One region of the Zooshikella ganghwensis genome, then DNA from elsewhere that is predicted to be linked to it. Evidence: predicted binding sites of a transcription regulator. Region 1 holds the regulator's gene; each other region holds the start of a gene.
What was found. The regulator PhoB, encoded in region 1, activates phosphate uptake and scavenging genes when phosphate is short. The targets are predictions, from matches to a motif close to TGTCATANNNNTGTCANA.
Positions count from the first base shown of each region.

Region 1 (10,622 bases):
TCTGCCATTGCCCAGTACATCCTCGAGGTGGTGGACAAACCACAACAGGGCAAATAGGCGTTTTAACACCCACGGGCATAGGTCCATAACGTAATGGCGTAGGATGCCCTGCTAAAGTACGTGCTAATGTTTTGGCACATGCCATAAGCGGCATGACATACAACAGGACATGTCCTTCTACTTCTGCACAGTCTCCCAAAGCAAATACATCAGGTGCAGAAGTTTCCAATAAATGATTAACTTGAATACCCTCATTAACCTCAAGCCCGGCTTCAAGCGCCATTGTGATGTGAGGTTTGATACCTATTGCTGATAACACCACATCCGTATGAATAAGCTTGCCATTGGTCAGGGTCAGTTCCAGTCCGTTCTCTATACGGTTTACTTCTTCTAAACCAACGCCAAAATGAAAGCGTACACCAAGTGTTTGCAAACAACTTTGCAACGGTGCAGCCACATCAGCTGGTAACAACTTAGGCATTAAGCTATGGCTTTGAGAGATCAACTCCACATGATGTTCAGCCGCTATCAAATCATTGGCAAACTCGCAGCCCACTAAACCACTACCAATGATAGCAACACGTTTTTTACCTGATACTGCCTTGCGAAAAATCTCATAAGACTGCAAGTTGTTAACAGAGTATATCTCCTCCGTACCGTCACCTTGAACATCAAGCTGGAGTACATCGGCACCCCACGCTAAAACAAGCTGGCGATAACGAAGTTCGTCATTGCCTATCTTGATCAGGTGATGCTGAGGATCAATTGCAGTCACACGGGTATTTGTCAGGATAGTGGCATTTAACTGCTCGGCCATTTCCTGAGCATCTGCCGTATCAATTTGTTTTCGGCTCATACCAATAGACAGCATTGGCTTAGAGTAATAACGACCATCATCAGTCGTGATCAATGTAAGCGGTGAATATGAATCATGCTTTCTATATTCTTTTGCAAGGGTATAACCCGCTAACCCAGTACCAATTATAATGAGGGGTTCCATGACACACATGACCTGTTGCTTTATAAATTTTTAAAGTCAAACTCAGTCCAACATTATTCAAGAAGAATCATTTCAAAGTCTTGTTTGCATACACCACAATCAGGACAAATCCATTCTTCAGGTACATCTTCCCAGCGGGTTCCAGGGGGAATGTCATCATCAGGCCAGCCATCAGCTTCATCATAGATAAAGCCACAGACTGTACACTGCCACTTACGAAATGCTTCCATGCTCACTCGATTTCCTCACTAAACCATTATTGATGGCTAATGCCAGCATAACGTATGGTGTATAGTGGTTCCATACGCAACACATGACTCTGTTGTCATGCTATTGACCATCACTAACATGAAAGTTATTTTTCTGTTGTTTGCACCTTGCAACATCAAACCGTTTCAAGCATCCTGCTGTGAATTATGAACCTTAACCGCTATTCCAACATGCAGCTTTTCAGTGAACACTGCTGGCAGCCTACCCATAAGTGGCCTGCTCACGATCCGTTATGCCCTCACCTTAAACACTGGCTGACTCACCCAGGCTCATTAACAGAACAATTAGCAAAACACTTCAATAGCAAGGTATCTGTTCACCTGCATAGACAACAATGGCTCACAGCAACTAAAGAAGAGCAACAGTATTTGGGTATTACCCCAGATACGTTAACCAACATCCGTGAAATTACACTGTTTGTCAGACAGCAACCTTGCATACTGGCAAGGACTGTCATTCCCAAAGAAACACTGAGTGGTAATTACCAGGACTTGCTTACTATCAAAGAGCAGCCCCTTGGCCATTTTTTATTTGGTAATGCCAACATTATACGCTTACCACAATTTGAGCTGACAACATTAAAAACCGCTGATTTACCTATTCAGCACGACTTACCGTTACCTTCAGAACAAGTGTGGGGACGACGATCCAGATTTTTATTGAGTCAAAAGCCACTCATGATCACTGAATATTTTTTACCCTTTTTGCTTCACAGCATCGAAAACGAACAAATTGGCAAGCCAGCTGCAAGTGATATACTTACCACCTCATCGCCTTCAAACGACCATTAAAACAACGTCAATATGCGTGTAATCCAGCAACAATGGCCCCGCCTATGGGCTTACAGTCAGCTCATGCGGCTCAACCGCCCGATTGGTACCTACCTTTTACTTTGGCCGACCCTTTGGAGCCTCTGGATTGCTGCACAGGGATTACCCAATACAAGCCTGATCATTATATTTTCATTAGGTGTTTTTTTAATGCGCAGTGCAGGCTGTGTTATTAATGACTTCGCTGACCGTCACTTTGATGGGCATGTTAAACGAACACAACTACGCCCATTAATTACAGGTAAAGCCTCAGCGAAAGAAGCAATTTGGCTATTTTTTGTTTTAGTACTATTTTCTTTTCTGCTGGTTCTGCAAACGAACACTTATACTGTACTGCTATCTTTTGGTGCACTTGCACTTGCAACCTGCTACCCCTTCATGAAGCGTTATACACACTTCCCACAAGTTGTGTTGGGAGCAGCGTTCTCTTGGAGTATTCCAATGACATTTTCCGCACAGACCGGAGAGCTATCAGTGACTACCTGGTTACTTTATGCCGCGAATTTGTCATGGACAGTAGCCTATGATACCCAGTACGCTATGGTTGATCGTGATGATGATTTGCAAATTGGCATCAAGTCCACTGCAATTTTATTTGGCCAGGCGGATAACCTGATAATTGCTATTTTACAGCTACTTGCATTACTGTTGATGGTGATTGTAGGCATTATCCAACAGCTTGACTGGCCATTCTATACTGGTCTAATTGCTGCAAGTTTGCTATTTATTTACCAGCACTATTTGACACATGGACGTAACAGAGAGCGTTGTTTTCTTGCGTTCTTGAATAATCACTGGGTCGGATTACTCATTTTCCTGGGCACTATGACTGCTTTTTGGTAACAGTTAGGACCATTTGGCATATCTGCTAAATGCCTAAAAGGTTTCAATCAATAGCCTTTTATTTGTCATTTAATTGTAACAAACAGTCTGTGTAATGAGTTGCTGACCCGTAGAGCGAAGAGAAGGCTTGAACATGGTTGGCAAAAAAATACTTATTGTTGATGATGAAGCCCCAATCAGGGAAATGATTGCAGTCGCCCTCGAAATGGCTGGCTATGAATGTCTGGAAGCAGACAATACACAAGATGCGCACGGTATTATCATTGACAAAAAGCCAGACCTCATTCTGCTGGACTGGATGTTACCAGGTACTAGCGGAATAGAATTGGCTCGGCGCTTACGAAGGGACGAAATGACGGCTGGCATTCCTATCATTATGCTAACCGCGAAAGGAGAAGAAGATAACAAAATACAAGGTCTAGAGGTTGGGGCAGATGATTACATCACTAAGCCTTTCTCACCACGTGAACTCGTCGCTCGCCTAAAAGCAGTTTTACGTCGTTCAGGCGCTCAAGAACCACAAGAGCCCATACGCGTTGAAGGACTTGAACTTGATCCTGTCAGTCATCGAGTGACCATCAATGGCAAGCCTACTGATATGGGTCCCACTGAATACCGCCTGCTCCAATTTTTTATGACTCATCAAGAACGTGCCTATACCCGCAGTCAACTGCTTGACCAAGTCTGGGGTGGCAATGTGTATGTTGAGGAACGTACTGTTGATGTCCATATCCGCCGCCTGCGTAAAGCTCTAGGCAATGGCCATGACCGCTTGATTCAAACGGTGCGTGGCACAGGTTATCGTTTTTCCACCAAAGGTTAGTCAGCAAAGATTGGAAAACCATGCCACAACGATTGTTTTTTGGGGCAGTCATTGTAGTCATCTTTGGGCTTGCCATTGATGAGCTTGCTTGGACCCTAGTTGTAGCCTTAAGTAGTTACCTCTTCTGGACCTTGTTACAGGTTTATAAATTAAACCACTGGCTTCAGGAAAGTGAGCTCACCAATAATGAACCTCCAGAAAGTCGTGGTATCTGGGGCGATATTTTTGATGCTATTTACCGGCTACAACGAAGTCATCAAAAGTCCCGTGCGCGCTTACAAGCAGTGATTGACAGAGTCCAAGACTCAACAGCAGCACTATCAGATGCTGTAGTGATGATTGACAGCCATGGCAACTTAGAGTGGTGGAACCATGCTGCGGAAAAGCTATTAGGATTTCGCTCACCTGTAGATCGAGGTCAGCTCATCACGAACCTAATACGTGATCCTGCCTTTGGTAAATACTTTGAAGAAAAGCGCTATGCAGATCCGTTAGAAATACCCTCGCCCATCACTGAGCAAATCCATTTGCTCTTTACCATTACACTGTTTGGTCGAAATGATCGTTTACTGTTAGCTCGTGATATCACACGCCTGCATAACCTTGAGCAAATGCGCAAAGACTTTGTCGCTAATGTATCCCATGAATTACGTACACCACTAACCGTTATCCGCGGTTATTTGGAAACTTTTGCCGATAATGCTGACAGTCTTCCCGAGCGCTGGCTTCGTGCAATTCAGCAAATGCAACAGCAGTCTGATCGAATGGAAAACCTGGTAAGTGATTTACTGCTGTTATCACGCTTGGAAACCAGCGATAAAATCAGTGATCCACAAGAAGTTAATATAGCAACACTGCTCACTAACATCATTAATGATGCCAAAGCACTTAGTGGGGAAAAGCAACATAGAATTAGTTTTGTCTGTAGCCCAAATGCAATTTTAATGGGATACGAACGTGAGCTACACAGTGCGTTTTCAAATTTAATTTTCAATGCCGTTAAATACACACCAGCCAAAGGTGCTATTGATGTTCACTGGTGGGAAGACGAAAAAGGTGCTCACTTGTCAGTGATGGATGATGGTGTTGGTATCGACCCTAAGCATATTCCTCGTTTGACTGAACGCTTTTATCGAGCCGATGCCAGTCGCTCTAAGATGACGGGAGGAACTGGACTGGGACTCGCTATCGTTAAACATGTTCTATTGCGACATTATGGTCATCTTGAAATCATCAGTGAATTAGGTAAAGGTAGTACATTTACCTGTCATTTTACCCCTCAGCTCTTGATGGAAAATGCAGCATAATTATCTCTTATCTGCACTCAAACTCACTTCCCTTACTTGTTAGACAATCATTTAGTCAAATCATCACTGCTTTATGAAAAATACCCACAACGAAGTATTTTTGATGGGTCCAACCTGACCTATTAAATTCTGTACAATGCTTATACTCTCCATAAAATTCAGGATCCAAAAAAATTTCAGATAATTACATACAAGAGCTTTGTCTAACAAAATAATTAACACAAAAAAAACAATAACAAACATGTTGTATACATTTTAAATATTCATATAATGAGAATTGGATCTTAAGTCATAATATGTTGATCAGGGTTGTACTTTAGTATCATCATTTAGCCGTATTGATGCATCGCCAGTGTGATAAGTATTTTCGCTCATCACTCTTCAAGACCATTATTGTGTATAACACAACTTAAACTAGCTTAGGGTAAGCCGAAAATATATAAGACAATAATATCAGTAAACGTGAATATGGTTTATTGTCATATAAAAAATATTAGGGGTGAAGAGCGCTGACAACAAACCCTAAAAATGGTTCGTGAAGGGTATATGATAAAAATAAGCTTTGGGCAACGTACTCAAATAGCTTTATAAAATAAAAGGCACTCGAGGAGGGGGACACATGCTGAAACAACAGGAGTAATCTCCATTCATTTATCGTAGGGAAACAGGAGATCTTTACATGGCACAGGCAAGCACACTTTCTCATGACTCTCCTTTGGTTTATCGAATACATGCCTGGGCAAAAGAGCGCTTTCCATTAGCCAACGCCTTATTAGCAATTTCACTCTACCTGGCAGTCTCAGCCATTGTCAAACACAGCTCATCTGACGCAATACCAATATGGCATGATATAGCCAACTGTTTTGCCGCTGTAAGTATTTTTTTATTATTGCGTATTTTAGATGAACATAAAGATTATAAAATAGATAACGCATTTCACGCCGAGCGAGTTCTTCAACAAGGGTATATTCGCCTATCTCACCTAAAAGTGATTGGTATTATTGCTTTCGCTATTACAGGTTTATCAAGCTTATCTGTTGAAAATAATACTGTATACACTTTACAGTCATGGTTATTAATGCTTGGTTGGCTAACCCTCATGACGTTTGAATTTTTTAGTTCAAAGTGGCTAAATCAGCATCTCCTTAGCTATAGTTTTTCTCATATGTTAATTATGCCACTTATTGGCTTGTGGTTTTACTTTCTAGCAGGCCATAACAGCATCAACATAAATTTAATTTTACTTATTATGCTCTTCTTTTTCTTCGCAGGTTTTGCATTCGAATTTGTTCGCAAAATAAAACCTGATGAAGAAGAGAGTGAAAATATTCCGACTTATTCATCAGTGCTCGGTATACCACGCGCGCTCACCCTGGTTGTCTGTTGCGTATTTTCAGTCAGCCTCTTTGCTATGCTGTTAATTTATTATTTCTTAACAAGCAGTTGGTGGCTTTATACTATTATTACTAGCACCTTGTTACTAAGCTTATGGTTTCTTACTCGCTTTTTAAACTCACCTAGTATTCAAGCACGTCGATACAATGAAGCTACCGTAGGTATTCATATCCTCTGTACTTTATGGATGATTATAATTTCAAGCCTGATTGGTTAACTTAATAATATATTAACAGGTAACCTCAGCAATTAACTATACAACAAGCTATATACATTAAATAAGCTTTGTAATAGTACTATGCGAAACCATGAGATGCTGACATATACCCAAAACGAAGGGTTTTTAGGGGCGTCCATCGAGTGATGAAACCCCATGAGCCTATATTAATAGGTGATTGGGGTGAGGATTGAAGATAACAAAACCTAGAAATCATTCGTGAAGGGTATAATCATGCATAATCTACAATTACAAGCGCATTAAGTTACACCAAAACCATATAGCTTTTTGTCAAAAAAATAATTTCTTGAAACAGGGTATAAATAGCAGGAAAGGATGTATGACTGCCCCCAAAATTGTAATACCAAAAACGACAGACGAAGCTTTATCGCTATCAGGTACTGATTCATTAGAACGAATTCCTGCTCGTGGTCGTTACAGTGAAGAAGCAAGACAAACTCGTTTAGATTTCCTGAGAGAAAAATCGGGGCAGTTACTTAGTGGTGTAGACAAAACCTCCTTAAGAGCTGATCAATTACGATTTAATATTGAAAATTTTGTTGGCTCTGTAGAAGTTCCCATAGGGCTTGCAGGCCCACTTTTATTTAATGGACAGCATGTAACCGGCACTATTTACACTCCACTAGCAACCACAGAAGGCGCTCTTGTTGCCTCCGCAACTCGCGGTGCTACCGCACTATCTAAAAGTGGCGGTGTGAATACTGCAGTATTGTCACAACGAATGATCCGTACACCTTTTTTTAAGTTTGACTGTCTGGCAAGTGCCTTACATTTTTCAGAATGGCTAAGAAAACACTTTATTACCATTAAGGAAAAAACACGACAACGCTCTCGACATGCTGAATTAATAGAACTAAAACCTTTAATTCTCGGGCGTATGATTCATTTAAATTTTATTTACCAAACTGGTGACGCCTCTGGGCAAAATATGACAACCAGTTGTACTTGGCATGCATGTCAATGGATTTTGCAAGAATATCAACAACGCCATACAATCGAACAGTTTTTTATTGAAGCCAATTTGGCCAGTGATAAAAAAACATCTTATCAAAGCTTTTTATCTGGACGCGGTACCCGTGTTATTGCTGAAGCCCATATTCCAGAAAATATCTTACAGCAAATATTAAAAGTTTCTGCCAAAGAATTAGTTTCAGCTTATCAAGCAGGTATCACAGGCAGTATTCAAGCAGGTATTCCAGGCGTTAATGCCAACGTAGCCAATATCATTGCCGCTATTTTTACTGCAACAGGGCAAGATATAGCGTGCGTTCATGAGTCTAGTCTGGCTCATTTTCATATTGAACAAACGGAACAAGGAATCTATGCCTGTCTATTACTACCCGGTTTAGTGGTAGGTACTGTCGGAGGTGGTACAGGTCTTCCTCAGCAGCAAGAGTGTCTTGCATTACTGAACTGTGCTGGAAGCCATCGTTCAGCCCGCTTTGCAGAAATTATCGCAGGCTTTTGTTTATCACTGGATTTATCCACCCTATCAGCCATTGCCAGCGGTCAATTTGCTGCAGCCCACGACCGTTTAGGTAGAAACCGCCCAATAAAATTTTTACGTAAAGAAGAGCTAACGCCTGCATTTTTTCAAGAACACATGGGAGAACGCTTTAACACTCTGGAGCATATAGAAATTAGCGAAGCTCCCTGTCATGCAGAAAGTATCGTTTGCCGGTTAACGGCAGAACATACCACCAAGTTTCTGGGCTTATTACCTGCCAAGCTGTACTTCCAGCACCAGCATCAACCACTCCAGGTTATGTTAAAAATTAAGCCTACTGATGAAGAGGCGATTCATACACTGCGCACCCTCGCTCAGTTCTGTGACCCACGCTTAGCAGAAGAAATCAAACGTGCTGGCGGCACAACTTTTTTCAAAGGCTGCCATCAACGGGAGATGCAGCTTTATCAGCTGAACGACTCTCGTTTTACAAGTATTGCTCCCCAGTGCTTTGGCCAGTACCAAAACCAGTCACGAGAAATTTTCTTATTAGCACTGGAGTGGCTGGATTCATTAACACTGATGAATACGGTTGATGATCTGGCAGGCTGGCATGAGTCGCATATTATGGCAGCAATCACAGGCATAGCTGAGTTTCATAGCTTGTTTTTGGGGCAAGAGCGACAGGTTTTTGATCAGTTCAATATCTGCTCAATGAACCAGACAACAATGGTACAGCTTCAGCCCCTATGGCGTTTGCTGCAAAACCATGGTCTTAGCGAGTTTCCTGAATGGTTTTCTGAACAAGACCAGCAACAACTGCAGCTTATTCTGGAAAACCTGCCTATGTGGTGGGGTATTCTGGACCGACAACCAAAAACGCTTATCCATGGCGACTTTAACCCGCGTAATTTGGCGTTTCGCCAAACCAGTAACCAGCTAAAGCTATGCGCCTGGGACTGGGAGTTAGCCACCTGGCATTTACCGCAACGTGACTGCGTTGAGCTATTAGCATTTACTTTAAAACCTGAGCAAGTAACCCCCGCTTATTTATCCAAATTCAGCGAGTACCACCGACAGCAATTAGCAAAAGCAGCAAACACTTCTTTGGACAAAACTCAGTGGCATATGGGCTTTCACTACAGCCTATTGGACTTTACTGTTAACCGCCTTGCTCATTACTGGCTGGCAAATACCCTGCAAGATTACCCATTCATGGCCCGCCTGACAGCAACAACCTTAGCCATGATCAATGCCCTGGAGTCCACTACCACTCAACTTGGGGGGCAGCATCATGTTGACTGACACAGCCTATGATCAACTGGTGATGGATGCTCAAACAGCATGTAGTGCTAATAAATGCTTTCTGGGGGGTAAAGCTTATAACCTGGCCTGGATGACTCGCCATCAATATCAAGTACCACCCTGGATAGTATTAACCACCGCATCCTTTGAACAACAGCTAGCCTATTGCCAGCTCACTGATAAGGTTCGCACGCTTGATCAACTCTCTCCTGCAGAGCAACGTAAACAATGCGCCTATCTATGCCAGCAGCTATCAGCATCCAATCTAGCACCTCATCTTGCGGCAAAACTCAAGCATGCTTTAGCTGAGTTACCCAAAGGCCGATTAGCGGTTCGCTCTTCTGCTGCGGATGAAGATTCGACCACCTTATCTTTCGCAGGGCAGCTGGACTCTTATATTTGTCTGGAAAGCTACCCTGATATTGCACAAGCCGTTATTAAGGTCATGGCCAGTGGCTTTGGGGAGAGAGCCGTCCGCTATCGCCAGCAACACCAACGAGCACTTTCGCAAACCACACTGGCTGTCATCGTACAAACCATGGTAGAGGGTGAGTGTTCTGGTGTTTTCTTTACAGCTCACCCAATAAACGGTAGTCGTAAGCACGGACTGATATCTGCTTGTTATGGCTTAGCTGAAGGCGTAGTTGCAGGTACTGCGGACTGTGATGAATTTACCGTCGATTTATTCAGTGAAGAGGTTAAGCCTCAGATTCATCAAAAACAGTTTCAAATTGTCTATGCTGAAAATTCAGGCCAGGGTACCGAGCGCCTGCCTGTTGCTGAAACCTTACAAACAAAGCCTTGCCTGTCTTCTCAACAAATTCAGCGCATTAAGCAGCAGGGGTTTCAGATTGCTCGTCAACTGGGTCGTCCGCAAGACTTAGAGTGGACCTTTGTCAACGATCAGCTTTATTGGCTGCAAACAAGACCAGTCACATCCCTGCCTGCACCAGAAAACCCCATTGGTCAGCGGCAAGTTTGGGATAACTCCAATATTCAGGAAAGCTATTGTGGTATCACGCTACCACTCACTTTTACCTTCGCATTAAGAGCCTATCACACTGTTTATCAGCAAACCTTTCAGTTATTAGGCGTATCAAAACGCAAACTGCAAGCCCTACAGCCTGCACTAAGTCATATGCTGGGACTGATACAAGGCCGGGT
Region 1 is NZ_JAEVHG010000004.1:22,061-32,682, reverse strand. It holds gene KHS79_RS07935 (FAD-dependent oxidoreductase) at 1-1,000, opposite strand, end outside; gene KHS79_RS07930 (rubredoxin) at 1,054-1,230, opposite strand; gene KHS79_RS07925 (chorismate--pyruvate lyase family protein) at 1,417-2,061, shown strand; gene ubiA (4-hydroxybenzoate octaprenyltransferase) at 2,074-2,943, shown strand; gene phoB (phosphate regulon transcriptional regulator PhoB) at 3,077-3,766, shown strand; gene phoR (phosphate regulon sensor histidine kinase PhoR) at 3,787-5,073, shown strand; gene KHS79_RS07905 (UbiA family prenyltransferase) at 5,753-6,685, shown strand; gene KHS79_RS07900 (hydroxymethylglutaryl-CoA reductase) at 7,026-9,458, shown strand; gene KHS79_RS07895 (PEP/pyruvate-binding domain-containing protein) at 9,448-10,622, shown strand, end outside.

Region 2 (10,622 bases), on a different contig from region 1:
TGTAGATTCAGTAATGGTACCAATCAAAGCAAATATAGAAAAGCCTCTATTTATTGCAGCCCACTTCACCCTTCCTCATTGGCCGTACCGATATTCACAGCTAGAAATACCTAAAGGACGTTCATTTGATGCAAAAAAACCTGACTATTTTTTTTACCAAGCAATGTTACAAGCAGTCGACCGACAGTTTCAGTACTTGATGGATCAACTAAAAAATAGTGGTGTCCTTGATAATGCCTTAGTGATTGTATTATCAGATCATGGAGAAGGGTTCATGCTGGATCAAGATAGTCTAAATAAAGCCATTGATGAAGTATCCTTTAAAACCAACAGCTATGGTCATGGGACAAATATACTCAGTCAGGAACAATACAGTGTTGTTTTAGGCATTAGGCATCTTGGAACTGATAGCCAAGGAATTTCAAAGAAAGCACCAGCATCACTAATTGATATAGCTCCTACCATCTATAACTATTTAGATATTACACCAAACTATTCACCAGATGGCATACCACTAGACTGGATGGATAAAAAAGATCAAGAAGATTATGACCGTTTTTTATTTTTAGAGAGCAGTTTAAGTGTTGAAAGTCTTAATAGCAGTCGAATCAATGCATTACGTATAATACGTCAAGGGATGCACTATTACACAACAACAACAGATGGATTAGTGACTATTAAACCACAGGTTATCGATCAAGCTATTGCAGCTAAACAGCGCGGCGTTATCTATAAAGACTGGTTATTGGCTTTGTTCCCAGATATGACGGATAACATGATTATCGTTAACCGCAAGACCAAAACCTGGTGGCCACTGACCCATTACAAAGAAGAAAAGATGGCGCCTTGGCGCGAAATGCTCGATGCATTGTGTACACACTATAAAGATGATACAGGTTTTGACAAATACCAACTTTGTCAAAAATTTTCAGGTAGTTAAATGAAATCCAAAGCACGTTTACTTAATCAAGCGCCTTTTTGGGCGCTTTTTATTGGTGTTGGTTTTGCCCAATATTGGCAGTTACTCATTGGTCCAGCGAATGTTGATAGTGTTCGTGCTATTATCTGTATCATTGAGCTAACAACTATTATTCATTTTCAATCAACAAATCACCATTCAACACGCTTACCCAAATGGATCATTGTATCTTTTAGCATTTGGGTTATTTCAACCATAGTCTCAACAGTGCTATCCGTCAGGTTTTATTTTTCACTAATCACTCAACTCGAGTGGTTTACTCATGCAGTATTTGCTTTTGTGCTAGCACAACATCTTAACAAGCAACAATGGGATAAGCTGATAACTGCTATTCCTTTTGCACTGGTTTGTACTGCAATTTTCTATGTATATCGATGGTTTACGTTAGAAGATCCGTATACTTTCAACTGGATAAATGCAACTCCTTTTACTAATATTCGACAGTTAGGTTACTTCTGCACAGTATCTGCAATCATTTCACAATTTAGCTACTTGTTATGTAAAAATACATCACGTAAAAAGCTATGGTTTATTTCATGTATTGTTTCAGTGAGTTTCTTAATATGGACAGCCGGTAGAGGAGCTTTTTATTCTTATTTATTGACTATTATCCTAGCGATTATCATCCTGCCAAACTATCGAAGTAAAATATTAACATCTACCTTTATATCTTTACTTTTTGGCTTTTTGATTGCGTATATGGGTACTACTGATTCAACTGCAGGCAATATCAATCATTTAAGCAAAATGTCCATTGCCGTCCGAATTGGTATGTGGATTGAAACCCTCCAAAGCTTATCTAGTTTTAAAACACTTCTGTTTGGTTATGGTGTCAATACTTATCAAGTCACATGTAAAAACTTTGTGTTTATGCAACCCCATAACGCTATTGTACAGGCTCTCCATGACTGGGGAACTATAGGCACAGTCAGCTTTCTTTCACTGATCGGCTATATACTGATTAATACACTCTTAAAAATCTACAAAAAAACTATTGAAAGTCATACTCAAATTATTGCTTTTTTTGCCGCAGTGTCACTCTGCTTACACTCTTTAAATGCAGGCGTATTTTATCATTCCTACTCTATTTTAGTTTTTGCGCTGTGTATTGCTTATCTATTGCCAATCTCGTTAAACAACAAACAACCAATATTAACTACTGCATATAAGAACTTATGCAGCGGAATTGTTATATTACTCTTTTGCTTACATCTCACAAACACCTACTGGCTCATTAGACCTGTTATCCCCGCACCTAATTCTTTTACTGCAACAATGGTGCGCTCATTTCCTTCAACAACGTTAATCATTAACCGTTGGATTGAAGCTTGGTATAAATATTATCCTGCAGAAGCCTTTGAGTGGACACAGTGGCTTCAGACTCATGGCGATAATAGTTGGTACTACTATTATTTAGAGGCCCGTGTGCGAGATGATATTGGTGAACAAGACAAAGCAGCAATGCTGATTACTCAAGCCATTGAAAATGCCCCTCAGCGTCAGCAGCAACACTTAATTGATTTTCAAAATGCTCTTAAAAAACAGATGTAATACACACTTATTCCCTATGAGGCTCCTACAAAAAGAGTATTCATAGGGGCTTCTTCAAAATTTACTAGAGCTTCTCCCCTCCTTTATCTTCACACACCTGTCCCTTAACTACACTATACTTGTCATACAGTCTTATAACGTATAACAAGGAGTGTTCAATGAGTGATCAAGCAGTGTTGATGCTGGTGACCAGCCACAGTCAACTCACGGATGACAAGACCACAGGTTTATGGTTTGAGGAGTTTGCCGTACCTTACGAGCAAATAAAGCAAGCTGGCTTTGAGATCACTGTTGCCAGTATTCAAGGGGGAAAAGCACCCGTAGACCAACAGAGCCTGCCCAAAGAGGGGGAACATGCAGAAGCGATGATGGTGCTAGAAAATACCATTCCCCTCACAGATGTGGCCCCTGCTAATTATTGCGGTTTATTTATTCCTGGGGGACACGGCACTATGTTTGATTTACCTAACAACCCGGCCGTTGCCTATGCCATTGGTTTTTACATTGAAAAGCATCAACCGGTTGCTGCGGTATGTCATGGCGTTTGTGCCCTAATCAATGATATACCCGGTTATGGTCCCCAGTTTGTCAAAGGGCGTATTTTAACCTCATTTACCAATGAGGAGGAGCATGAAGTAGGTATGACCAACCACATGCCCTTTTTATTGGAAACCCGGCTGCGTGAACTTGGCGCTGATTATCGTGGGTCTGATAATTGGTCCGATCATATTGAAATTGATGGCTTATTAATTACGGGGCAAAACCCTCAGTCTAGTGAGAGCACAGCAAAAGCGTTTATTCGTGCTTTAAAGGATTAATTTTCTATTTGTTTTTTTACCCCCTCCTAACCTCCCCCTTCAAGCAAGTGGGGAGGGACTTAATGCAAAAAATATACTTTATGAACCGCATATTCCCTCCCCTTGGTAAGGGGAGGGTTAAGGTGGGGTTTGTACTGCATACCGTAAACTCAGTACTTATATTTACGCTCATTTAACCCCCTCCTAGCCTCCCCCTTCAACAAGGGGGAGGGACTTAATGCGAAAACAAGGTAGAGTAACTAAAAGTTACGGCTCACCCCCTTCTCAATAAGATGCAAAGTTCAAGTGGGGGTTAGGCTTTATATTTTAAATTTGTCATGTTACCGTCACTAAAAAGCAACACATGGACAGTAAGTTGAGCGAAAACTGTGCAGTATATGAGTCACTCATTACTACTTAACGCTATCGTTTCGCTTATAAAAAAAGAAAGGTAGTAGGCGTACTATGAAATATCACTTTCTCTCCCGCTGTGCTTTAGGCACATCACTCGCCGTAATTCTCTCTGGTTGTCAACACTATACCGAGCCTGCCCCAGCAACGTTAGTGGGCTATGCAAAACTACCTGCTGACAGCTTTGCTGAAGGGCCAGTGGCTGGTAAGCGTTTAGGGGCATCACCTATAAACGGCAAACATACGCCTTTTAAAAAAGGACAGCCGATCCAAGGTTTTTCAGCGGTTTTAAAAAATCCCGATGGCACCTTTTTAGCGATGTCAGACAATGGTTTTGGTAAGGTAGAAAACTCTGCAGATTTTAATCTGCGTTTATATACTATTCAGCCTCAGCTAAAAACAAATGGTAAGCCTGATGCAGGTAAAGTTGAGGTAAATGGCTTTATTGAGCTACACGACCCTGATCAAAAAATTCCCTTTGCTATTGTTAACCACTTTACGCAACAGCGTATTTTAACTGGTGCTGATTTTGATATTGAATCTGTACGTCGTACAGCAGATGGCACGTATTGGCTAGGCGATGAGTTTGGTCCTTTTATACTGCATGTGGATGCCAATGGCAAAGTATTAGAAGAGCCCTACCGGCTACCCGATTTTAGCCGGACAGGCCATTATTTAAATTCACCACAAAACCCTTATTTAGAAGAAGGCTCCAGCGTTCGTATTATGAATGCCGCTGCTCAACATGCAGCACAACAGGGTGCAAAGTATCAGCCGGTGTTTTCACCTTACCATGTGATGTTGCAGGATAATAATCCAAGGGTAAGCCATTACGCCCGTGATAAAGACACCCCCAATGGTTTAAAGCTTGCGGCAAGTGATGTATTTGATATTCAGTCGATTCAGCAAGCGGGTTACCCTGTTGTTACCTGGACAGTGAATGATCTTCCAAGAATGCTAGAACTTATGGCGCTTGGGGTGGATGGTATTATTTCTGATCGTCCAGATTTATTGCTAACGGCAGTTAAGCAGTTTGATGGCAATAAAGATGGTAAGCCAGATTATCTAACCCCTGAAGGACTGATTGACAGCCAACGCTTTGATGCCCAAGGTCATCGTGGTGGTCGTAACTTGCGCCCCGAAAACACGTTACCGGCCATGGAAGTCGCGTTGGATAACCTGATGACAACGCTGGAAACAGACATTGGCATTACTAAAGATGGTGTAGCTGTGCTCAGTCATGACCCTTACTTAGAGGCAGAAAAATGTCGTTTAGGTAATAACCAGCCTTATACAGAGCACCAACAAAAGCTGATTAAAAACCTTACCCTAAAAGAAATTCAAACTAGCTTTATTTGCGATAAAGTATTTCGTGGTGATTCACAAGTTAATGACCCCAACCTATCACCTGTCACTCTAGCGTTTACCAAACAAGTGGGTTTAGAGCATAGCTATACACCACCCAGCATACAGCAGGTATTTGACTTCGTGCGTTTTTACCAACGGTTCTATACAACAGGCGCAGGTAAAAATCACCCACTCGCTGTTAAGCGTAGTAAAGTGGCTGAGCAGGTTCGGTTTAATATAGAAACGAAATTAAACCCTCGCAGTGATCGTGATAAACATGGTGTCGTCTATAAAAGCCGAACTGTAACACCTGAAAAAATGGCAACGATTTTGGCGAATACCATCAAACGCAATGGATTAACTAAGCGAGCGGATATTCAAAGCTTTGATTTTCGCTCACTGTTATATATTCAGAAAAACTATCCCACTATTCGCACCGTTTACCTGATTGGTGATTTCCCCAATAAAGGTCCCTATGCTGATGATGGTACCAACTTGCAGGATGAAAAGGGAAAGAACACGCCTTGGTTAGCAGGGCTATACTGGCCCTACCGCAACACTACCTTGGTTGATAGCATCAACATCAATCGTAGCAGTGGCTTTGAAGGTATGGCATTAAGCGCAGATGGCAATACCTTGTTTGCAATGCTCGAAGCACCTGTTATTGATAGCAAAAAGCGTGAGTTGCTCATTCATGTTTTTGACCTTAAGCGTAAGGTGTTTACAGGGAAAAACTATCGTTATCCTATGGCAGATAAGAGCAAAGCAATAGGCGACTTTACCATGATCAATGCTAAACATGGGTTGGTCATTGAACGTGATAATGAAGAAGGTACCGCTGAAGCCTTCAAAATGATCTACCTCATTACCCTACAAGACGATGGTCAGGTTTCAAAAAAGCCGTTGGTCAATTTAATGGCGATTAAAGACCCTCATCAATTAGCCGATAGACAAGCTGGTGATTTTGGTATCAGCAACGGTAAGTTTGCCTTTAGTTACACAACCATTGAAAACATTGAAGTGTTGGACGAGCAGCATATTGCGGTAATGAACGACAATAATTACCCATTCAGCATAGGACGTCATTTAGCGTCTAAGCAGCCAGATGACACTGAGTTTATTGTGTTACGCCTACCTGAAAAGTTAGATTTATCACAATAAAATTGGCGAACAATTTGTTTTTCTCACCACCGTTAGGGCGTAATACTTCATACGTCCTAATGCCCATTATAGACTCTGGGCTAATGTCTACAAAAGTGCTAGTGTCTTTTTTAACCAAATAGGTTGAAAAGGAGACACTATGCCACTACGTCTGAAGTGCTTGATCAGTTTTATTATTATCTTGTTAACAAGCATTGTCTGGATCAAGCCTATTGACCAATCCACCGATGCAATTGTCACTGAGCACTTAAAAAACGCTGCTGTTACGTTTGCCGCTGCACGATTGCTGAACGGTGCCATCTCTGTTGTACAAGGCACTGAGTTATCAATAGAACCTGTAGGTATAGGTCTTACCTTTAAAGCTGGGGAAATACTCGACCCAGTGAATGATATGGTAGAACGGTTTTCCTGGGTGATGCTGGCCAGTACTACTTCACTCGGTATTCAGAAGCTGTTGATACAAATGATCAGTGCCCAATGGTTTAACATTATGCTTTCAACAATGGCGGCTTTGTTGATCTTCGCAATATGGATACCACGTGCAATTCCACGCACTCAACTCTGGTTTACTAAGCTGTTTTCGCTGCTGATTGTGGTTCGCTTTGCCTTAACAATTGTTGTACTCGCTAATCATTTACTGCAGGTTCACTTTCTTGCAGAACAACAACAGCAAGCGACTGAGCATTTACAGATGACAACGCAGGCAATTGAAGATTTTCAACAACAGCATATGGAAGCGTCTCAAGAAGATAAATCATTTATGGACTCACTGCGTGATCGTTGGAATCAGGTGAGTCAACAGCTTAATCCCTCAAAGCAATTTGAGGCATTACATGCTAAAGCAAATCAAGCGATTGAAGACATGATGTTATTAATTGCCAGCTTTTTGCTACAAACTGTTTTATTACCACTATTGTTTTTATGGGTGCTTGTAAAAGTGTCTGGGTTTATTATGCGGTTTGAAGTCCTTCCTGCTAAAACGCTTACCTAACCACACTACTTAACCCCCTCCTAACCTCCCCCTTCAACAAGGGGGAGGAATTAAAAAAACCGTACAATTTATTCTATTCCTTGCAACAAAAAAGCGGAATGAATCACGCAACCTATTGCTATACTTATTATCCCCTCCCCATCAAGAGGCTGTCGCAAAACTACTACACTTGCAAATACTGCGTTAAAAATAAACTCAAAGTACTCATTTATTAAGTATAAACTCCGCCTTTTCGCCGACTTTTGCCTTGTCTTTGCTTCGCTCATAACCTTTTGCGACAGCCTCTGAGTAAGGGGAGGGTTAGGGTGGGGATGGAAAATTAATGTGTTAAAAATACGCAAGCACTAACGACATATAAAATGGAATAATAATAATACCCATGCCTGTACTGGCAAGTACTGCAACTGCGGCTTTTTGTGGTTGAGCATCCAACTCAACAGCTACTGCAATATTATTCGCGGCTAATGGCACCATCGACATTAGTAAAATGCCGTACATAATCGTGCGATTAAAACTGTGGAAAACAAAGTGATCAATAATAATTGCAATGATGACTGCTGCAGGCCAAAAGATATATTTAACGATAGATGTGACTGCAATAAATTTCATATCAATATGACTACGCGATACCTGTGCTAACCCTAGTCCCACGATCATCATACCCAATACAGTATAAGCTCCTTTAAAGGCTTCCAGGCTTTCTGCTAAATTAGTAGGTAAATGAAAGCCCGCTAAATTTAAAAGCAAGCCCGTTGAAAATGCGTAAATTAAAGGTAATCGAGATATTTTGCGCAGACTATCCTGAATAGTAAAATTACCGCGTGCAGTAATATAAAAGCCAACCGTGCTCTCAAATACCATAAAACCCATTAATGAAAATAGCACAACCGCAACGCCTTCTGCATCAAATAATGCCATTGCAATTGGCAATCCAAAATATCCGGTATTCCCCGTACCTGAAGAAAAAGCAAATAAATTACGTGTATTATCTTGCCATAAACGCCCTCCCCAGAGAAAAGCTATAAAAGCTAAGCTACAAGAAATACAAAAAAACATTATTGGTAGCATGGCATAGCTGAGCTTAATGGGTGCTTCCATCATGCCTGTAAAAATAACAATAGGCGCTACAACATAAATAAGAAGAGAAGAAAACGTACGGGTATTAAGAGGAAGGCGCTTTCCGGCCACATAGCCAAGCATAACAAGGATAAACAAAAAGGTAACTTTACTCAGCAGTATGTCAGTATCCATAGCAAGGGGTCCAACGGGTTAGGAAATAACAAAGGCTTATTGTACCGGATATCCGTTAGATGAATAATACGTAATATATGAAGCTTTACCTCGATCCAAATACGCCTTTGACTACGCCCTTCACGAATCATTTTTAGGGTACAAAACCCATTGTCTGACAAAATAATTATCTATACCCAAAACGAAGGGTTTTTATACCCCAAGGACACAAGGGTGCGGCCGTCAAGCGATGAAGCCCCTGGGCAAGTTTACTGCTGTGAAACTTGCGGTAGCCACTTTAATTGATATAACAGCACTGCTGGGCGGTTATATTAATAAGTGACTGGGGTGGCAGTTAAATGCTCCTCGGCAATTGCTCCTGCATTGCTCTACTACATGACATCCATGTCATTATGCATAAACTGCATTCCCACCATCCTTGGTAGTCAAGAGCGCTGACAACAAACCCTACTAATGTGTCGGGAACACATTAGTACAGCTTCGCTGGCCCGTTAGGGTGAGCGCTATGGATAGCGCACATAAAAATGATTCGTGAAGGGTATATTTACCAATGTTGACGATGTGAGCGCAATATTAATGTCAGCTAAGAGAACTCGAAAAGGTAAGCCACTCTTAACATAAGCCATCTAATCTGACTGTCCTATTCTTAACAGAGCATATCAATGTTGTTTTATATAACAGTTAATAATATGCTTGTTGACGAGCCTTATAAAACTACATAAGTATAAAAGCATATAACATCAATTACTAAAATGGACATAGTCAATGACAGAAATAATTATTCGTTATTTTCATTATATTGGCATTATTGGTTTAGGTGCGACACTTGTAGCAGAACACTTACTTATTGCTAAAGAACTCACATCACAGCAAATTAGAAAAATCGCAATTGTAGATGCTATTTATGGTATTAGCGCATTAGTGACCTTAACTGCGGGGTTACTTTTATGGTTCGTGGTAGGAAAACCTGCAGACTATTATCTTAAGAACTGGATTTTTCACACCAAAATTTCACTCTTTATTTTAATTGTTCTTCTTTCTATTTACCCTACCATATTTTTTATAAAAAGCCGCAAAAGTGCTTTAAAAAATATATCCGTATCAAAGTCTATTCCTATCATTATTCGAGTAGAGTTAACTTTATTTTTGTTAATGCCTTTACTTGCACTTTTGGTTGCAAGAGGCTACGGCAGTTTTTAAACAGGAAGGGATTTTTTGATGGGTATCATATCGACCAAAAATGCAGAACATTATACCTGGGGTGCAATGTGTGATGGTTGGCACCTGACTAAATCAGCAAACTTAAGTGTTATTCAAGAGTGTGTACCTCCGGGCTGCTCCGAAGTTAAACACCATCACCAACAATCAGAGCAATTCTTTTACGTTTTAGCAGGTCAAGCCACACTTGAAGTCGAAAACCAAACGTACATATTGAACACTAACCAAGGTTTCAATATAACCCCAGGGGTCAACCACAAGCTCAGTAATCAGGGAACTGTAGATTTACACTTGCTGGTGATTTCATCTCCTCCAAGCCATGATGATCGTATTCCCCTGGAGTGATAAAGCTCAAGTTGCCAGATCTACATTCACCCATTATGATCAATGGTTAAACGGATAAGCAGGTGTTTTAAATGAAGTACTCAATCACTATTGCGCTGGCTGTACTGCTTGTAAGTACCAAGGGAATAGCCGACATAAGCCCTACAACCAAGAATGAAATTGCCCATCTATTAGAGTTTGTCCAAAACACCACATGCAAGTATGAACGAAATGGTGAGATGCATGCAGGCAGTGAAGCAGTAGAGCATATTCAAAAGAAATATGACTACTTTCAAGACAAAGTGAAAAGCACTGAAGATTTTATTCGTTATAGCGCTACCAAAAGTGAATTATCTGGCAAGCACTATCGTATTCATTGTAAAGGGGAAGCTGTACAAAACAGCTCATCCTGGTTATTGAAAGAGCTAAATGCCTACCGCCAGTCTACACATTAGTTCATAGTAGATAGCAGGCAGGCATCTCTGTAGTAAGTTACTTAACCAACCAATCTACAAAGGGGGATGGGGAGGGTGAAATAAAAAATAACGCCGCTACAATTCCACCCATTAACACCGAATTTAATGGATTCTTA
Region 2 is NZ_JAEVHG010000023.1:30,795-41,416, reverse strand. It holds gene KHS79_RS22340 (sulfatase-like hydrolase/transferase) at 1-940, shown strand, start outside; gene KHS79_RS22335 (O-antigen ligase family protein) at 941-2,530, shown strand; gene KHS79_RS22330 (type 1 glutamine amidotransferase domain-containing protein) at 2,689-3,348, shown strand; gene KHS79_RS22325 (esterase-like activity of phytase family protein) at 3,793-6,246, shown strand; gene KHS79_RS22320 (hypothetical protein) at 6,386-7,237, shown strand; gene KHS79_RS22315 (AEC family transporter) at 7,565-8,488, opposite strand; gene KHS79_RS22310 (DUF2214 family protein) at 9,254-9,688, shown strand; gene KHS79_RS22305 (cupin domain-containing protein) at 9,707-10,051, shown strand; gene KHS79_RS22300 (DUF5329 family protein) at 10,123-10,485, shown strand; gene KHS79_RS22295 (metal-dependent hydrolase) at 10,523-10,622, opposite strand, start outside.
Region 2: the regulator PhoB is predicted to act here: its motif matches at 3,662-3,679, upstream of KHS79_RS22325 (esterase-like activity of phytase family protein).

Region 3 (10,622 bases), on a different contig from region 1:
TCGTATAAGCTTGAAAATAGGCTAAATATTTTTTAGCTCGCACATTTTCTTTTGCAGAGCTTAACTGCTCGCTTATATTTTTATTTGTCTTTACTTCACTATTAAATGAAGCATTATTACAAAATGTGCAACCACCAATGCCCAGGGTTCCATCACGATTTGGGCAGGTAAATCCAGCATGAATTGACAGTTTATGAACCTTCTCATTAAAACGCTGGCGTAGATACTGGCCAAACGTATAAACGTACTGATCTAACTGCATGTAGTTTTCCAAAGAGGTTATCGCTAAATAAAAACACGCTATGATACAGAGAACCGAAAAATTTAGTTTGACCTAAGACACTTTGATTAGACTATCTAAATAGTTATTATTCTATTTATTTAGATAGAATCATGTTTATTTCAAAGAGGCTTCCAAACCAATAACTCATTCAATATCAATAAGTTATAAACATGGCATAGAATTAGCAAAATCGTGCTTACACTTTTAACTGGCGACAATACTTTTACACAGTTAGTAGTAGCACCTAACGCTCACAGAGTGGGTTAGGCCCTGCTCAAGATGTTTAATAAATGATAATTCGCTAATGACCACAATAATGACAGAAAAAGAAATACAAATACCTGAAGTTGCATTAATTTTACTGGTAGGTACTTCAGGTGCAGGAAAAAGCACCTTTGCTCGCAAACATTTTTTATCGACAGAAATAGTATCCTCAGATGTTTGCCGAGGCCTCGTCTCTGATGACGAAAATGCACAAGATGCCTCGGCAGATGCCTTTGATGTACTTCACCTCATTGCAGAGCGTAGATTACGTCGTGGACTGCTGACGGTAGTCGATGCTACAAACGTTCAAGAATCAGCACGACGTTCTTTACTTCGAGTCGCTCGCAAACAGCATTGTTTAGCCCAGGCTATTGTTTTGGATATTGCTGAATCCACTTGTCTAGAACGCAACAAAACACGTCCAGACCGTGATTTTGGTCCTCATGTCATTCGTAATCAAGCCCGTCAGTTGAAGCGTTCAATGCGCCAACTCAAACGAGAAGGTTTTTCACAGGTCCATATTTTAAAAAGCGAAGAAGAGATCAATCAGGTTAGTTTCAAGCGCATTCCGCTGTGGACCAATAAAAGAAACGAGACAGGTCCCTTTGACATTATTGGTGATATCCACGGTTGCTTTGATGAGTTAGTCACGCTATTAACAAAGCTGGGATATCATGTAGATCAAAATACTGCAGATTCTGCTTATCCTTATTCAATTACTCCCCCCTCTCAACGCAAAGCTATTTTTGTCGGAGATCTTGTTGATCGTGGCCCGAAAAACCCTGAGGTTTTGCGCTTAGTCATGTCAATGGTTCACCAAGGACATGCGCTGTGTGTAAGTGGTAACCATGATGACAAGCTCAAGCGTAAGCTGGAAGGCCGGCAAGTAAAAGTAAATCATGGCTTAGAGCAAACACTGGCCCAATTAGAAAGCGAGCCAGAAGCATTTATACAACAGGTTTCCAGCTTTTTAGATGGCTTAATAAGCCACTACGTTCTGGACAATGGTCGTTTAGTTACTGCTCACGCAGGCATGAAAGAACACTATCAAGGCCGAGCCTCTGGGACTGTACGCGCTTTTACTCTCTACGGTGAAACCACTGGAGAGACCGATGAATATGGGTTACCTGTTCGTTATGAGTGGGCAAATGACTACCGGGGTAAAGCACTTGTCGTCTATGGACACACCCCCACTATTGAGCCTGAGTTCTTCAATAATACAATCTGTATTGATACCGGATGTGTTTTTGGTGGCAAGCTAACAGCGCTTCGTTATCCAGAACGAGAGCTTGTCAGTGTTCCAGCGTCACAGGTTTATTACGAACCTTCTCGCCCTTTATTTGAAGAGCAAGATACACGCTCCCTGCAACATCGTCATGATGATGTACTGAACATCAGTGATGTACAGGGTAAGCGTTTTATTACCACCCCTCTGCGTAACAAAATTTGTATTGAAGAGCAGTACGCGGCTGCCGCGCTGGAAACCCTTAGCCGCTTTACCGTTAACCCGAAGTGGATAAACTACCTACCCCCTACCATGTCACCAGCACATGCGAGTGAAGAAGCTGACTTATTAGAGGATCCACAACAAGCGTTGGATTATTTCCAACAGATGGAAGTGGAAACTGTAATTTGCCAGGAAAAGCACATGGGATCGCGTGCGATTGTGCAAATTTGTAAAACACCCGATGTCTCTCGTCGGGTATTTGGTATTCAAAGTGAAGCTATTGGTTGTTGTTATACACGGACAGGACGGCGATTTTTTAATGATGACACATTAGAGCAAACATTTTTACTTGAGGTTCAACAAGCCGTCACAAACGCAGGCCTGTGGGATACACTCAAGACTGACTGGTTGACCCTTGATTGCGAACTGATGCCCTGGTCATTTAAAGCATCAGAATTAATCCGCCAGCAATATGCCGCTGTAGGTTGTGCAGGAAATAATGTTTTACCTGTCGCCAATCTGCTCCTTGAGCAAGCAGCATTAAGGGGTGTTGATTTAAATGGCTTAAACCAACGCATTGCAACACACCATCAGCATATCAGTGGCTTTAGACAAGCTTATCAACAATATTGCTGGTCAGTAACTGAAGTGAATCAGCTAAAACTAGCGCCTTTTCATATTATGGCCAGTGAAGGTGCAATGCATACCGATAAAAATCACCAATGGCATATGGCGCATATCAGTGATCTGGCTAAAGCCAGTAAAGGCCTTATTCAAGCGACTGATTATCGCATTATTCATCCTGCAGAAGAACATGAGTGCCAAGCAGTCACCCAATGGTGGCAGAGCCTACTCGAAAAGGGATCAGAAGGCATTGTGATCAAACCCATGGACTTTGTCTGTCACACCAATGTGGGCTTGGCTCAACCTGCATTAAAAGTACGTGGCAAAGAGTATCTGCGTTTAATTTACGGTCCCAACTATGATGCCCCTGAAAATTTGGTTCGCTTAAAGAAACGAGGATTAGGTAAAAAACGTCGTCTTGCAATTAAAGAGTTTTCATTAGGACTAGCAGCCTTACAGCGCTTTGTAGGTCAAGAGCCTTTACGGCGTGTGCATGAATGTATTTTAGGTGTGATTGCACTGTCTGCAGAACCAGTTGATCCACGTTTATAAGCCTGTTGGAGCGTTTACAATGTTATTAACCTTATCCTTACAAAGTGATCCTGAAAACAATATTAAAGCGACAGACTTGAGCTACCTATTACATAAAAGTCCAGATCGTATCCACAGCTTTTCATTAAGTCACAATACTGCGCATGTCTTCTATCCTCAGTATGATGAGGACCAATGCCAGGTCGCTCTTTTACTTGAGGTGGATGCTATTGGCTTAGTCCGGACCTTTCGAGGACCAATGTCATCCAAACAACTTACTCACTATTTAAATGATCGCCCCTATACAGCTAATTCTTTTATGAGTGTGGCCTTGGCAAGAGCCTTTCGTTCTGCCATGGGAGGTCGCAGTAAAGAGCGTGAAGCACTAGTGGACAGCAAACTTCCATTAACAGTTCATATCCCGGTATTACCCTGTCGAGGAGGACAACCTGTTTTAGAAAAGTTGTTTTCTCCACTTGGTTATGAAATTTCTGCAGAACCTATTGCCCTCGATAATCAATTTTCAGAATGGGGTCATAGTCATTATTATCAGGTCACATTAAAAAACAAATGTCGTTTAGTCGATTTACTTTCTCATTTATATGTTTTAATGCCCGTGCTTGATAACGACAAACACTACTGGGTAAGTGCCGACGAAATTGAAAAATTATTATTACGCGGGGGTGATTGGTTAGCGCAACATCCCGCTAAAGAATTTATATCATTACGTTATTTAAAGCATAAAAAGCACTATGCTCAAATTGCTTTGGCTGCATTGGCACCAGAACAAATTGATGCAGAGGAAAAAGCCGATCAAGCTGAAGCCGAACTTGAAAAACCACTGACACTAAATCAACAACGACAGCAAAAAGTAATTGATACCTTACTTGCCCATCAGGTCCAATCCATTCTTGATTTAGGTTGTGGCGAAGGTAAATTAATGAAGTTACTGGCAAGCCATGCGCAATTTAAATCTATCGTTGGTGTTGATGTTTCATCCCAAGCTTTAGATCGTGCCAGTAGCCGACTTCGCCTAGAACATTGGTCCGAAAGACAACAGCATCGTATACAGCTTTGGCATGGCTCTGCATTCTACAGTGATTCCCGCTGGACTTCATTTGAGGCCATTTGCTGTATAGAAATGATTGAGCATATGGATGAAGACCGACTCGAAGCATTTATTGAAAATGTCTTTAACATTGCACAACCCAAACTGATCATCATCACCACTCCTAACCAGGAATATAATGTAGTATTTGGTTTATCTGAAAACCAACGAAGACATAGTGATCATCGCTTTGAGTGGACACGAACAGAATTCACAACATGGTGTCAGTGCATTGTGGATAACTATGATTATCAGGTAATGCTTGAAGGCATTGGAGCCAATGACCAAAGCTACGGTTATCCAACACAAATGGCCGTATTTACACGCAGTACATAATTTACCCATAGCGAAGAGTCAGCTTATGAGCAGTACAACCCAGCAATTAATGAAAAAAAACCTGCTGCCGGGTATTCCTCCATTTTTAAGTGACGCAGTACATTACGAAGTCATCATGGGCTCCATGGCCTATGGTGTTTCAAATGATAGTTCCGATATGGATGTATATGGATTTGCGATCCCACCTAAATCAGACATATTTCCTCATTTACGCGGCGAAATTCCAGGCTTTGACCTAGCACAACCAAAGTTTCAACAGTATCAGCAACACCATATTTATGATTCATCCGCATTAGGTGGACGTGGTCGAGAATACGATCTGACCATCTATTCTATTGCTAAATATTTCCGCTTACTTATGGATAACAACCCAAATATAGTGGATAGCTTGTATGTTCCAAGAAACTGTATTTTACATAGTACAGCCGTGGGCGAACGAGTTCGGGAACAACGCAAACTGTTTTTACACAAAGGGTGTTGGGCAAAATTTAAAGGTTACGCTTATGCCCAAATGCATAAAATGAAAACTAAACAACCTGAAGGCAAACGCGCCAAAATGGTTGAACAATATGGTTACGACGTTAAATTCGCCTATCACGTTGTCCGCTTACTCTTAGAAGTAGAACAGCTTCTTATTGAACAAGACATGGACTTAACCCTTCATAAAGAACAATTAAAAGCAATTCGGCGTGGCGAGTGGGATATACAACAAGTCGAAGAGTTTTTTATTAAAAAAGAACAGCATTTAGAACAATGTTACGAACAAAGTAAGTTACCCTTTAAAGCTGATCAAAGTGCTATTCGACAACTATTACTAGAATGTCTAGAAATGCATTACGGCAGCCTTAGTGAGTGTATCAGACAGCCGGGTTTAGCCGAAGCCACGCTGGACCAAATACAACTGCTTATAAATCAGTATCAGCAGCGAATAAAATAAGTCTGCTAGCTTTTTACCCCCCTCCTAGCCTCCCCCTTTGAAAAGGAGAGGAACTAATTGGGCTTACCTGAAACCAAAGATGCCTTATGCTTGCACGATCTCCTCCCTCTCCTTGGTAAGGGGAGGGTTGGGGTGAGGTTTGTGGTTTTATACTGCAAGCATCTTATTTGCCCGCTAGCTTTTTAACCCCCTCCTAACCTCCCCCTTTGAAAGGGGAGGAACTGATGGTGCTTTACCCGAAACAAAAGTTGTCTGCTGCTTGCACGACCTGCCCCCTCCCCTTACAAGGGGAGGGTTGGGGAGGGGTTAGCTAAAAGGCTGCCGCAAATTTTAGGGTATTAATATATTAAAAGGTTATCCTTTATGATTTGGATTAGACGCTTCAATATCCTGTTCTGAGAAAAGTGGATACCCATCAGGTCGATTATCATTTAACCTTGTTCTGAAGTTACTATCTTTTAAAGGAATGGTCGCTTTTCCATAATCAAAGCTATTTAATTTATTGCGCATTTCTCGATTAACAATACCATCCCCCACCAATTCGTACCAACTCACTATAGTGGGTGTCACAAATTGACCATAAGGGTTTTCAGCAATTTCATTCGACTTTGCAAAACGCATTGCATGTGTAGAAATACCATCTTTATGATAAACAAACTTCACATGAGTCCCTTCAAAAGGTGCGTTTGAAGCTGGCTTTGTATATAATTTTCCATGTGCACTGTAACTTGCATGGGTGATTTTACCGTTGGTCGTCCAAATAGCGACATGCTCCCAATCATGACGATGACCAAAAACATCTATCCACGCGGCTACCTGATCTTTTTCAAAATATAATGCGTAAAAATGACCACAAAACTGATCCTTGCCTGAAGTGGTGCAAGCATATCGATGAAGTGTATTTGAAGTATTTAGAAAATTATTGTCATCACAACCTTCGGCTAGTCCACCCGAATTTTTTAAACCTGGGTTTTTTCGTCCATCTCGACTTATACCTGCTGCAGGAAGGCAACCATCGGTATCAAAGTCAAAAACAGGCTCTTGAGTGTTTATAATATTATTAGCAGGAACTGCTTGATCAAGCTTATTAAAGTCATCCGCATGCGTCATTGTCACTAACAACACACTTATTGCAACAGGAATATACGATGCAGCTTTAATCCTCATTTAAAAGGTTCCTTTGTAAACGATGAGCTATAATTCAAAGGCTGTAGTTATTATTCTTATTATAAAAATAAATTTAATACTAAGTTTGCAGACGCAAATTATATTATCGCATCCATGACCAAACTACATTATAGGCACATTTACAAACAAGATATAAAGAGTATCAAGATGTATATTATTTTATAGTTTATTCATTCAACACCTATGTAGCCACTTTTATTGTAATAGCACAAATACATTTACAGCCTCATTAAGCTAAAATGGAAATCATTACTTTTTTACCATTTACATAGTTATTGTAAACGAATTAAAGCAACAAAAATGATTACAACTAATTACTTGATCAAAGCAAACAAGTAAAAAAGAAAATAACACCAACAAATTATCGTCAACATGTAACAATTTAATTACAAAATAGCATTATTCTTTTATCACCTTCGTTACAAGGAAACCGCTTTTGTGAAAACACAACTACAGTCCATACTAGCAATATGTTTAACAACTACATATATTAGTTCATGCGCTTCAAATGACTCACAACCCATCAAAAAACTAGAAATTGACTGTCGTACATCTCAACCTTCAGCACAAAGCAAAGCACCTGTTAGTGGTTTAACGTTAATAGGAACATCAATCGCTGATGCTGATTTTGCCACCTCAGCAGCAGAGATTGTCAGCTATGATAGCTGTACAGATAAACTTTATGTAGTCAATGCCCAAGCCGAGCAAGTAGATATCATAAGCTTAAATGATCAAGGCAAGCCTTATTCTACAGGCGTGATAAATCTACAATCAGCAGGTAAGCATGCTGGCATTAAAATTGGTGCTGCAAATAGCGTTGCAACGCATCAAGGGCTGATTGCTGTTGCTATTGAAAATGCAAATAAACAGGCACATGGCATTATAGGTTTATATCGCTCAGATACTCTAGCATTGATTAATACATTTCCTGCTGGTGCACTGCCTGATATGGTCAGTTTTTCAAAAGATGGTCGCTATATTGCTACTGCCAATGAAGGGGAACCAAGCTCAAACTATCAAGTAGATCCAGAAGGGAGTATTACGCTAGTCGATTTAATCCATGGACCACTGAATGCGGAAATAAAACAAATTAACTTTAAAGCATTTAATAAAGCTAACTCTCGTAATCATGAGCTACCAAACACTGTTCGTATTTCTGGCCCCAATGCTTCTGTTGCTCAAGACCTTGAACCAGAGTATTTAACATTTACTGATAACGGAAAGCTTTTCGTTTCATTACAAGAAAATAATGCACTGGCTAAAATTGATGTAGAATCAGCTCAGATCGATGCTATTTTAGGTTTGGGTCGTAAATCATGGGCATCCTATGGGTTAGATGCATCTAATAAAGATAATGTCGCAGGCCATCTTAAATATTACCCACAGCTTGAAAGCCTATATATGCCTGACAGTATTGCCAGTTATACGGTTAATGGCAAAACATACATTGTAACAGCCAATGAAGGTGATGGACGAGAGTATGGTTTTACCACCACTCAACACGTATGTGATCAATTAAGCTATTCCTGGGATAGTGAGGATTTCAATGGCACAGATGATTACACCACTAAAGAAGGTTTTTGTATTGCTCACTCTGATGAAATACGTGGCAAAGAACTGAATATCGCGAAAGACCACCCTTTAGCCAAAGCACTTAAAGATAAGAAAAAACTCAGCCGACTCAAGCTTGTTAAATCCAATAAAAAAATTCCTGCAAGCAAACCAATAGAATTATTTGGTGCTCGTTCTTTTTCCATTTGGGATGAACATGGTCAGCTTGTTTATGATAGTGGAGATGACTTCGCAAAAATTGTTCTAACCAGCGAAAAACAGCACTTTAATAGCACTAATGACAACAATGATAGCGGTGATGACCGTAGTGATGATAAAGGTGTCGAACCCGAAGCTATTGAAGTCGCTTATATTAATGGTCGCCACTACGCATTTATTGGTTTAGAACGGCAAGGAGGCATCATGATTTACGATATTTCTAACCCTGCAATGGCCAAATTTATTACTTATGTTAATAATCGTAACTACCAAGAAAGTGTTTGTACAAAAGTTGATGATGGCGAATGCGATAACGGCATTTATAACCCTAAAGCCGGAGATCTTGGTCCAGAATCAATAGAATACTTCCAGCGCAATGGGCAACATTTTCTTGCCGTTGGTAATGAAGTAAGCGGTACTACCTCTGTTTACCAAATTAATCTTTAGTTTTATTTTAGTCTTTTTTGAATAAGAAATAATTAATACACAAAAAAATGGGAGAAATAATATTATTTTCCCCCATAATAACCTATTTGGGATAACAGAGCCCTTGCTAGGGATAAGAAGTATTTTAAAATGACTTGTGCACGTAATTTTCTTTATATTATCAGCAGCATTCTGGCTATTTTTTCACCCGCCATAATAGCTAAAACCGTAAATTCAAACTTAGTAGGTAAAGATTTACCAAAATGGCAATCAGGGTATTTAGATATTCATCATATTAATACAGGGCGTGGCGATGCAGCGTTTATTGTTTTTCCTGACAGTACGACATTATTAATTGATGCAGGGGATATCTCTGAGTCTCGACCTCGAACCTTAACAGCAAGAAACGCAACGCTTGTACCAGATGATTCAAAGACAGCTGGAGAGTGGATTATTGACTACATACGTCAGTTTCATCCAAAAAAGGAGACAGCCAACTTAGATTATGCTTTGATCACACATTTTCACGAAGATCATATGGGTGAAATTGATGAAACCTCTAAGCAGTCAAAGCTTGGTGACTTTCAGGTTACTGGTATAACAGAAATTGCTGAGTCTATTCCCATAGTTACTTTGATTGATAGAGCCTATCCTGGTTATTCATTACCAGAACCTATGCTATCTGAAGCCTATAAGAACAAAATGTATTATTCTCAAGACCTTGATGATCAATCTTTTATGAAAACCATGGAAGCTTATTGGCATTTTATTGCTTGTCATAAGAAACAAGGTATGCAGATACAAAGTATTGATGTCGGCTCAAAACAGCAAATCAAGCTGAAAAATCACCCTAATAAATACCCTGAATTCTCAGTGACTAATATTCATGGTAATGGAAAAGCATGGACAGGATGGAACAATACAACATTTTCACTGTTTGATGATGGAAAAATACCAGGAGAAAACAATCTAAGTATAGGCATTCGTATAAGTTATGGGCAGTTTGACTATTATACTGGAGGTGATATTTCAGGTAATGATGACTACGGCTCTCCTAACTTTTCCAGTGAAGAAGCCAAAGTAGCTCCAGTTATCGGTCCCGTCGATGTTGCTACGCTCAATCATCATGGTAATAGTGACTCTCAAAGTACCTTCTTTGTTCGGACTATTCGCCCTAAAGTCTGGATTCAGCAAAGCTGGTCATCTGATCACCCCAGCGATGAAGTATTAAGCCGTATCTCATCAACATCACTTTATCCTGGAAAGCGTTATATTTTTGCAAACAACTTGTTAGCCGCAACGAAGAATGTCATTGGTTCTAAAGTAAGCAAAGCTTACAGTTCAACCCAAGGACATATTGTTGTTAGAGTCTATGAAGCAGGAACAAAATACCAAGTTATTCTATTAGATGATTCAACAATTGAACGGAAAGTAACTGCAGTGTTTGGACCATTTGAGTCGAGATAATTTGCTGACTGTGATAACGATACCCTGCCAGTCTTATCCCAGTAGACTCATTCGTTATCCCAGCAAGCTTTTGTTTTATCCCAAAACCAATGACTTAATCCCAAACTATTAGATTTACCCTAGTCCGCAGGATAGAGTGGTAAACATATCGAAAAGCGATAATAACGTTTTTCTATAGTAAGCTTCATTTTCAGTTTAATTATCGGACCTCATAAAATAGGGATAAATTTTATGAACAAAA
Region 3 is NZ_JAEVHG010000009.1:211,939-222,560, reverse strand. It holds gene KHS79_RS14385 (TIGR01212 family radical SAM protein) at 1-262, opposite strand, end outside; gene KHS79_RS14380 (polynucleotide kinase-phosphatase) at 588-3,170, shown strand; gene KHS79_RS14375 (3' terminal RNA ribose 2'-O-methyltransferase Hen1) at 3,190-4,593, shown strand; gene KHS79_RS14370 (nucleotidyltransferase domain-containing protein) at 4,619-5,530, shown strand; gene KHS79_RS14365 (NPP1 family protein) at 5,885-6,697, opposite strand; gene KHS79_RS14360 (choice-of-anchor I family protein) at 7,157-8,935, shown strand; gene KHS79_RS14355 (ComEC/Rec2 family competence protein) at 9,065-10,381, shown strand; gene KHS79_RS14350 (Vps62-related protein) at 10,613-10,622, shown strand, end outside.
Region 3: the regulator PhoB is predicted to act here: its motif matches at 7,092-7,109, upstream of KHS79_RS14360 (choice-of-anchor I family protein).